Regions from separate parts of the Streptococcus sp. CF8_Ac1-9 genome, predicted to be linked through region 2. Evidence: predicted binding sites of a transcription regulator. Region 2 holds the regulator's gene; the other holds the start of a gene.

Region 1 (3,425 bases), on a different contig from region 2:
AAATTCTTGGGCATCGTTGATCAAGCTTGGTTCTTGAACTTGGAGGATCTCTGAACACAAGTTACTCATGATGATTTTTCCATCAACTGGGTTGGCCCGGTTAGCAGTATCGATGTTGACTACATATGGATAGCCAGATTCTTGTTGCAATTTAGAAATTTCAGTTTCCAAATCACGTGCCTTAATTTTTGTCTTGCGGATGTTTGGATTAGCAACCAACTCATCGTATTTTTCAGTGATGTCGATGTAGTTGAATGGTACTCCGTATTCACGTTCCACAGAGTATGGGCTGAAGAGGTACATTTCTTCATTTTTACGAGCCAACTCGTAGAACTTGTCTGGCACGACGACCCCAAGTGAGAGAGTCTTCACCCGAACTTTTTCATCAGCATTTTCTTTCTTAGTTGAAAGGAAGGCGATGATGTCTGGGTGGAAGACGTTGAGGTAAACCACCCCAGCCCCTTGGCGTTGTCCCAATTGGTTAGAGTAAGAGAAGCTATCTTCGAAGAGTTTCATAACTGGAACCACTCCAGAAGCGGCTCCTTCATACCCTTTGATTGGTGCTCCAGCTTCACGAAGGTTGCTGAGGGAAATCCCAACCCCACCACCGATACGTGAAAGTTGAAGGGCAGAGTTGATGGAACGTCCGATCGCATTCATATCATCGGTTACTTGGATCAAGAAACATGAAACCAATTCTCCACGGCGGGCACGTCCAGCGTTTAAGAAAGAAGGAGTAGCTGGTTGGTAGCGTTGGTGGATAATTTCGTTTGCGATGTCTCGCGCGATAGCTTCATTTCCATCTGCAAAATAGAGAGCATTGAAGAAGACACGGTCTTCCATGCTTTCAAGATAGTATTCTCCATCATTTGTTTTCAAAGCGTATTGGTTATAGAATTTGTAGGCCGCCATGAAGGACTTGAATTGGAAGTTTTGGTCTTTGATAAATTGGGCCAATTCCTCTAAAAATTCAGGACGGTATTTCTCGATAAAAGCTCTCTCAATGTAATTGTGCTCGAGAAGGTACTGAATCTTGTCTGTAATCGAGTCAAAGGCTTTAGTATTTGGTACAACATTTTCTTTAAAGAATGCATCCAAAGCTTCTTTATCCTTATGAAGCATGATTTGGCCGTTTACTGGACGGTTGATTTCATTGTTAAGACGAAAATACGTCACATCTTCAAGAGATTTTAATCCCATAATAATCCTTTTCTAGTTCAAAAAAATGAAGAGGAGAAGTCCTCTCTTCCCAAGTAAAAAGTCTAGTGTTAGGTTGCTAACGCTAGACCCTATTTAAGCAAAATACTGTGTTTATTATGAAAGTTTCTTCAACTTAGCTGGTTGAAAACCAGAAAATACTTCATCCGGTGTTTGAATAACTGGAGCAGCATTGAAGCCAAGGTTCTTAACATGCTCTACAAATTCTGGCTGTTCGTCTAAGTTAATTTCGCGGTATTCCACATGATTGCTATCGAGGAATCGCTTGGTCATTTTGCATTGAACACAATTATTTTTTGAATAAATGGTTACCATTTCTTTTCCGTTCTCCTATCGAAATATAAATCTGTAAACAGTATAAACAAAATCCAGCAACTTGTCAACAAAATAAAACTAAATATTGTGCAAAGAGATGAAATGGAGTTTTCAAAGCACAATATATTGTGGTGAGTGAAAAGTGTGAAAATCGAAGAAATGGGATAGGAATAGGCTTTAAAGCATCTTTAATTAGTTATAATTTTTTGGTGAATCAATATCCTGTGGTTAAACAGCTTCTTTTCATTGAAAGCGGAGGAAAATGTTACTTATAATATAGTAGAAAATTGAAAAGATATTTTCTCTGTTCTTCAGTTGCTTCTTAAAATGTATCTAAATTGGGATTTTTCGCAGTCTTTTTCTGTAAGTCAGTGATAAAAATCTTGAAAAAAATTTCAAAAGATGATATAATACCAAATTGTAAGGGTTATCAAAAGGTAACTCAAAAACTATTTTTAAAAAGGAGAGTCAAACTATGGCTTCTAAAGATTTCCACATCGTGGCAGAAACAGGTATCCACGCACGTCCAGCAACTTTGTTGGTTCAAACTGCTAGCAAATTTGCTTCAGATATTACTCTTGAATACAAAGGTAAATCAGTTAACTTGAAATCAATCATGGGTGTTATGAGCCTTGGTGTTGGTCAAGGAGCAGACGTTGTAATCTCTGCAGAAGGTGCTGACGCTGATGATGCGATCGCAGCTATTTCAGAAACAATGACTAAAGAAGGATTGGCTTAAAAATATGACAAAAATGCTAAAAGGAATTGCAGCATCTGACGGTGTTGCCGTTGCTAAGGCATATTTGCTCATTCAACCAGACTTATCATTTGAGACTGTTTCAGTCGAAGATACAAGTGCAGAAGAAGCTCGTTTGGATGCAGCTCTTGAAGCTTCACAAAACGAGCTTTCTCTTATTCGGGAGAATGCAGTAGCAAGCCTTGGTGAAGAAGCAGCGCAAGTTTTTGATGCGCATATGATGGTTCTTGCTGACCCTGAAATGATTGGTCAGATCAAAGAAACGATTCGTACGAAAAAAATCAATGCAGAAGCTGGCTTGAAAGAAGTCACTGACATGTTCATTGCGATCTTTGAAGGAATGGAAGACAATCCTTACATGCAAGAACGTGCAGCAGATATTCGTGACGTTACCAAACGTGTCCTTGCCAACTTGCTTGGGAAGAAATTGCCAAACCCTGCTTCTATCAATGAAGAAGCAATCGTGGTTGCGCATGACTTGACTCCATCTGATACAGCACAGTTGAACAAAAAGTATGTAAAAGCTTTTGTCACGAATATCGGTGGACGTACCAGTCACTCAGCTATCATGGCTCGTACACTTGAAATCGCAGCTGTTCTTGGTACAAATAACATTACAGAACTTGTCAAAGATGGCGATGTTTTGGCTGTTTCAGGGATCACTGGTGAAGTTGTGATCAACCCTACTGAAGAACAAATCGCAGAGTTCAAAGCAGCTGGTGAAGCTTATGCTAAACAAAAAGCTGAATGGGCTCTCCTTAAAGATGCGAAAACAGTGACTGCTGATGGAAAACACTTCGAGTTGGCTGCTAACATCGGTACACCTAAAGATGTTGAAGGTGTGAACGATAACGGTGCAGAAGCTGTTGGTCTCTATCGTACAGAATTCTTGTACATGGATTCTCAAGACTTCCCAACGGAAGATGACCAATACGAAGCTTACAAAGCTGTTCTTGAAGGTATGAATGGTAAACCTGTGGTTGTTCGTACAATGGATATCGGTGGGGATAAAGAACTCCCTTACTTTGATCTTCCTAAAGAAATGAACCCATTCTTAGGTTTCCGTGCTTTGCGTATCTCTATCTCTGAGACAGGTAACCAAATGTTCCGTACACAATTGCGTGCCTTGCTTCGT
Region 2 (3,425 bases):
GCTATGGGTCTTGTCATGAAAGGACAAGGGGTCCAAGCGATCTACGGACCTAAAGCTGACGTATTGAAATCTGATATCCAAGACGTTCTTGATTCAGGTGAAGTTATTCCTGAAACACTTCCTAGCCAAATGACAGCAGTTCAAAAAGCTGAAGCAACCTTTAAAGGGGTAACTGATGAAGTGCATTCCGTTGCAGATGGTGAAGTGATCAACATCGAAGATGTGAAAGATCCTGTATTCTCACAAAAAATGATGGGTGACGGATTTGCGGTTGAGCCTGAAAATGGCCACATCGTTTCACCAGTTGCTGGTAAAGTTACTAGCGTCTTCCCAACCAAACATGCCCTTGGTTTGGTAACAGATAATGGTTTGGAAGTCTTGGTTCACATCGGTCTAGATACTGTTAGTCTTGAAGGAAAACCATTTGAGGTTAAAGTTTCTGAAGGTCAAACAGTGGCTGCTGGAGACCTCTTGGTAGAAGCAGACCTTGATGCGATCCGTGAAGCTGGTCGTGAAACTTCAACAATTGTTGTCTTCACAAATGCAGATGCGATTAAATCCGTTAAGGTCGAACATACTGGTAAATTGGCAGCAAATGCGCCAGTTGCAACAGTAGAATTATAAAAGACATCGGCAAAGAAAATGAGGTTGGGGCAGTGCACCCGGCCTCTTGCCGTTTCTTGATTTGGAGAGAAGGAGAAATCAGGGGATGAAATTTTTAACATTAAATTCCCATAGTTGGATGGAAGAGAATGCTCAGCAAAAATTTGAAACCCTCAAGGAACAAATTTTGGAAGCGCAATATGATGTGATCTGTTTCCAAGAGGTCAATCAAGAAATGGGCTCAGAAGCAGTCGAAACAGATGAGTATTATCAAGCCTTGCCATCATCTGTAGCCATTCACAAAGATCACTTTGTTCGCGTATTGGTAGAAGAGTTAGCTGCTCAAGGACTCCACTATTATTGGACTTGGGCTTATAACCATATTGGCTATGATCACCTCAATGAGGGTGTGGCCGTTCTTTCGCGTCAACCCTTGAAGGCGGATGAGATTTTGGTATCCAATATGGATGATCCAACGGACTACCATACTCGTCGAGTAGCCGTTGCCCATACAAGTGTAGATGGCAAAGAGATTGCTGTTGCCAGCGTCCATCTTTCTTGGTGGGACAAAGGTTTCCAATTTGAGTGGCCACGCATTGAGAACTACTTCAGCCAAGTAGGCAAACCCTTTATTCTAGCTGGTGATTTCAATAATCCTGCCGGTCAAGAAGGGTATGAGACGATTCTATCCAGTTCCCTTAAGCTTCAAGACAGCTTTATCGAAGCTAAAGAAACAAAGGGGACTTATACTGTAGGTCCTGGAATCGATGGCTGGACGGATAATCAAGTTCCATTGCGAATCGATTACGTCTTTGCAAGTCCAGAATGGGACATCCAGCGTCTACATGTCATTTTTGATGATCAAAACAAACCCCATGTCAGTGATCACTATGGCTTAGAAGCCGAATTATCACTTTAATATAAATGGAGAGTCGAAAGGAAAACGATTTTATTCAATCGTCCTTCGACTCTTTTTTATGGATCAATGAGGAGCAAGCATAGGGGATTCTCCTGTTCTTCTGCTTTCTTTACGATTCAATTTATGGTAAAATGAAGTGTTAAAACAGTTTAAGGAGGTAGCAAATGCGTTGTCCAAAATGTGGTGGAAGTAAGTCTAGTGTGGTGGATAGTCGACAAGCTGAAGATGGGAATACCATCCGTCGTCGCAGGGAATGCGAAGAGTGCCATTATCGCTTTACTACCTACGAACGAGTGGAAGAGCGGACTCTAGTGGTCGTCAAAAAGGATGGGACACGCGAGCAATTTTCTCGTGATAAAATCTTTAATGGTATTATCCGCTCAGCTCAAAAACGGCCTGTTTCTAGTGACGAAATCGAAGAAATTGTAAACCGGATCGAGCAAAAGGTTCGCAGCCAAAGTGATAATGAAATCAACAGTGAATATATTGGTTCGTTGGTCATGGATGAGTTAGCAGATCTAGATGAGATCACCTATGTCCGTTTTGCTAGTGTTTACCGGAGTTTCAAGGATGTCGGTGAGTTAGAGACCCTCTTGAAACAAATTACGAAGGGAACCAAGAAGAAAAAGGAAAAATAGATGAAGCCCAATACGCCTTTCGCATTTTTAAAAAATAATCTTCTTCCACCGGCAGGGGCTGCATTGGAGCAGTATTACCTGCCTATTTTGGAGACGGAAACAGTAGCAGTTTATCGTTATCTGCTCGCCTCTTATGATCAGGGTGAAAAACAATATTTACTTGCTCAAATCCTCAATCACTTAAATATAGGATTTCCACAGTTGCTACTCGCCTTTGATCGCTTAATTGCTATGGGGTTGATCGATCTCTATGAGGAAGAAGTTGGGATCACCATCCAGTTACATGCTCCTCTTGCCTCAGAACAATTTTTTTCGAATGCTGTTTTCAAACGCTTGCTTGAAAAAAAGATTGGGGAAAAGGCCGTGGAGGATCTGCTCCCAGCACGCTCTTTAGGGACTAGACGGCAAGTTTCCTTCTCGCAAGTCTTTGGACTAGATGCTGGGGAGGTGACTGTTCTTCCAAGTAAGAAACAGCAGTTTGATATGGAGATGTTTAAGCGAATGATGGGGCGTGATGGACTTCGTTTTGTGGATGAAGGAGAAGCAACCCTAGCCCTCTTTGCCATCGCAGAAGAGCAACAATGGACCTGGTATGAAACTTATCTTTTAGCGAAAGAAACAGCTGTAGACCGGATTGTCTCTCCAAAGAGAATGAAGCAAAAGTTGGCTCAGGCGAGCCAAGAGCAACCACGCATGTCCTATAGCCGTCAGGAAGAAACCATTCTGAGGGAAGCTAAGGCAAAATCCAGCCTACAATTTCTAGCAGAGATTAAGAAGGCGCGCAATGCGACCATTACGCAGAGCGAACGCAAGACATTATCCAAGTTAGCTGATCTAGGCTTACTAGACGAGGTGATCAATATTATCTTGTTGTTGACCTTTAACAAGACCCAGTCTGCTAATCTCAATGAAAAGTATGCTTTGAAGGTGGGAAATGATTTTTCTTATCAAGGGGTCAACAGTGCAGAACTAGCGATTTTAAAAGTTCGAGAACGCCAGGAACAAGCTAAAGCTCAAGGAAACAAGGGGACGAGTCCTACATCAGCCAAGGGCAAGAACAGCAATGTTCCCAAGTGGAGCCAACCAAACTATCAAAATCAAACCAGTCAAGCAGAAAAGGTGGATCTTGCTAAAGAGAAACAACGCCTATTAGAAAAACTGAATCAAGGAGGTGAGTAGATGGAAAGTGTAGGTCAAACCATGTCTCACATGAACCGTGCGCGTCAATTTAACTATGAGGATTTGGTCGCACAGATCTTGGCAGA

The links. Region 2 encodes NrdR, which represses ribonucleotide reductase genes. Its sites were predicted from a motif close to ACACNATATATNGTGT; they were not measured.
Region 1: the regulator NrdR is predicted to act here: its motif matches at 1,650-1,665, upstream of nrdH (glutaredoxin-like protein NrdH).

The regions. Positions count from the first base shown of each region.
Region 1 is NZ_JANCOY010000001.1:580,660-584,084, reverse strand. Features, by position in the region: gene nrdE (class 1b ribonucleoside-diphosphate reductase subunit alpha) at 1-1,200, opposite strand, end outside; gene nrdH (glutaredoxin-like protein NrdH) at 1,315-1,533, opposite strand; gene NML76_RS02895 (phosphocarrier protein HPr) at 2,009-2,272, shown strand; gene ptsP (phosphoenolpyruvate--protein phosphotransferase) at 2,277-3,425, shown strand, end outside.
Region 2 is NZ_JANCOY010000002.1:350,865-354,289, forward strand. Features, by position in the region: gene NML76_RS05075 (PTS transporter subunit IIBC) at 1-624, shown strand, start outside; gene NML76_RS05080 (endonuclease/exonuclease/phosphatase family protein) at 710-1,522, shown strand; gene nrdR (transcriptional regulator NrdR) at 1,687-2,160, shown strand; gene NML76_RS05090 (DnaD domain protein) at 2,161-3,339, shown strand; gene dnaI (primosomal protein DnaI) at 3,340-3,425, shown strand, end outside.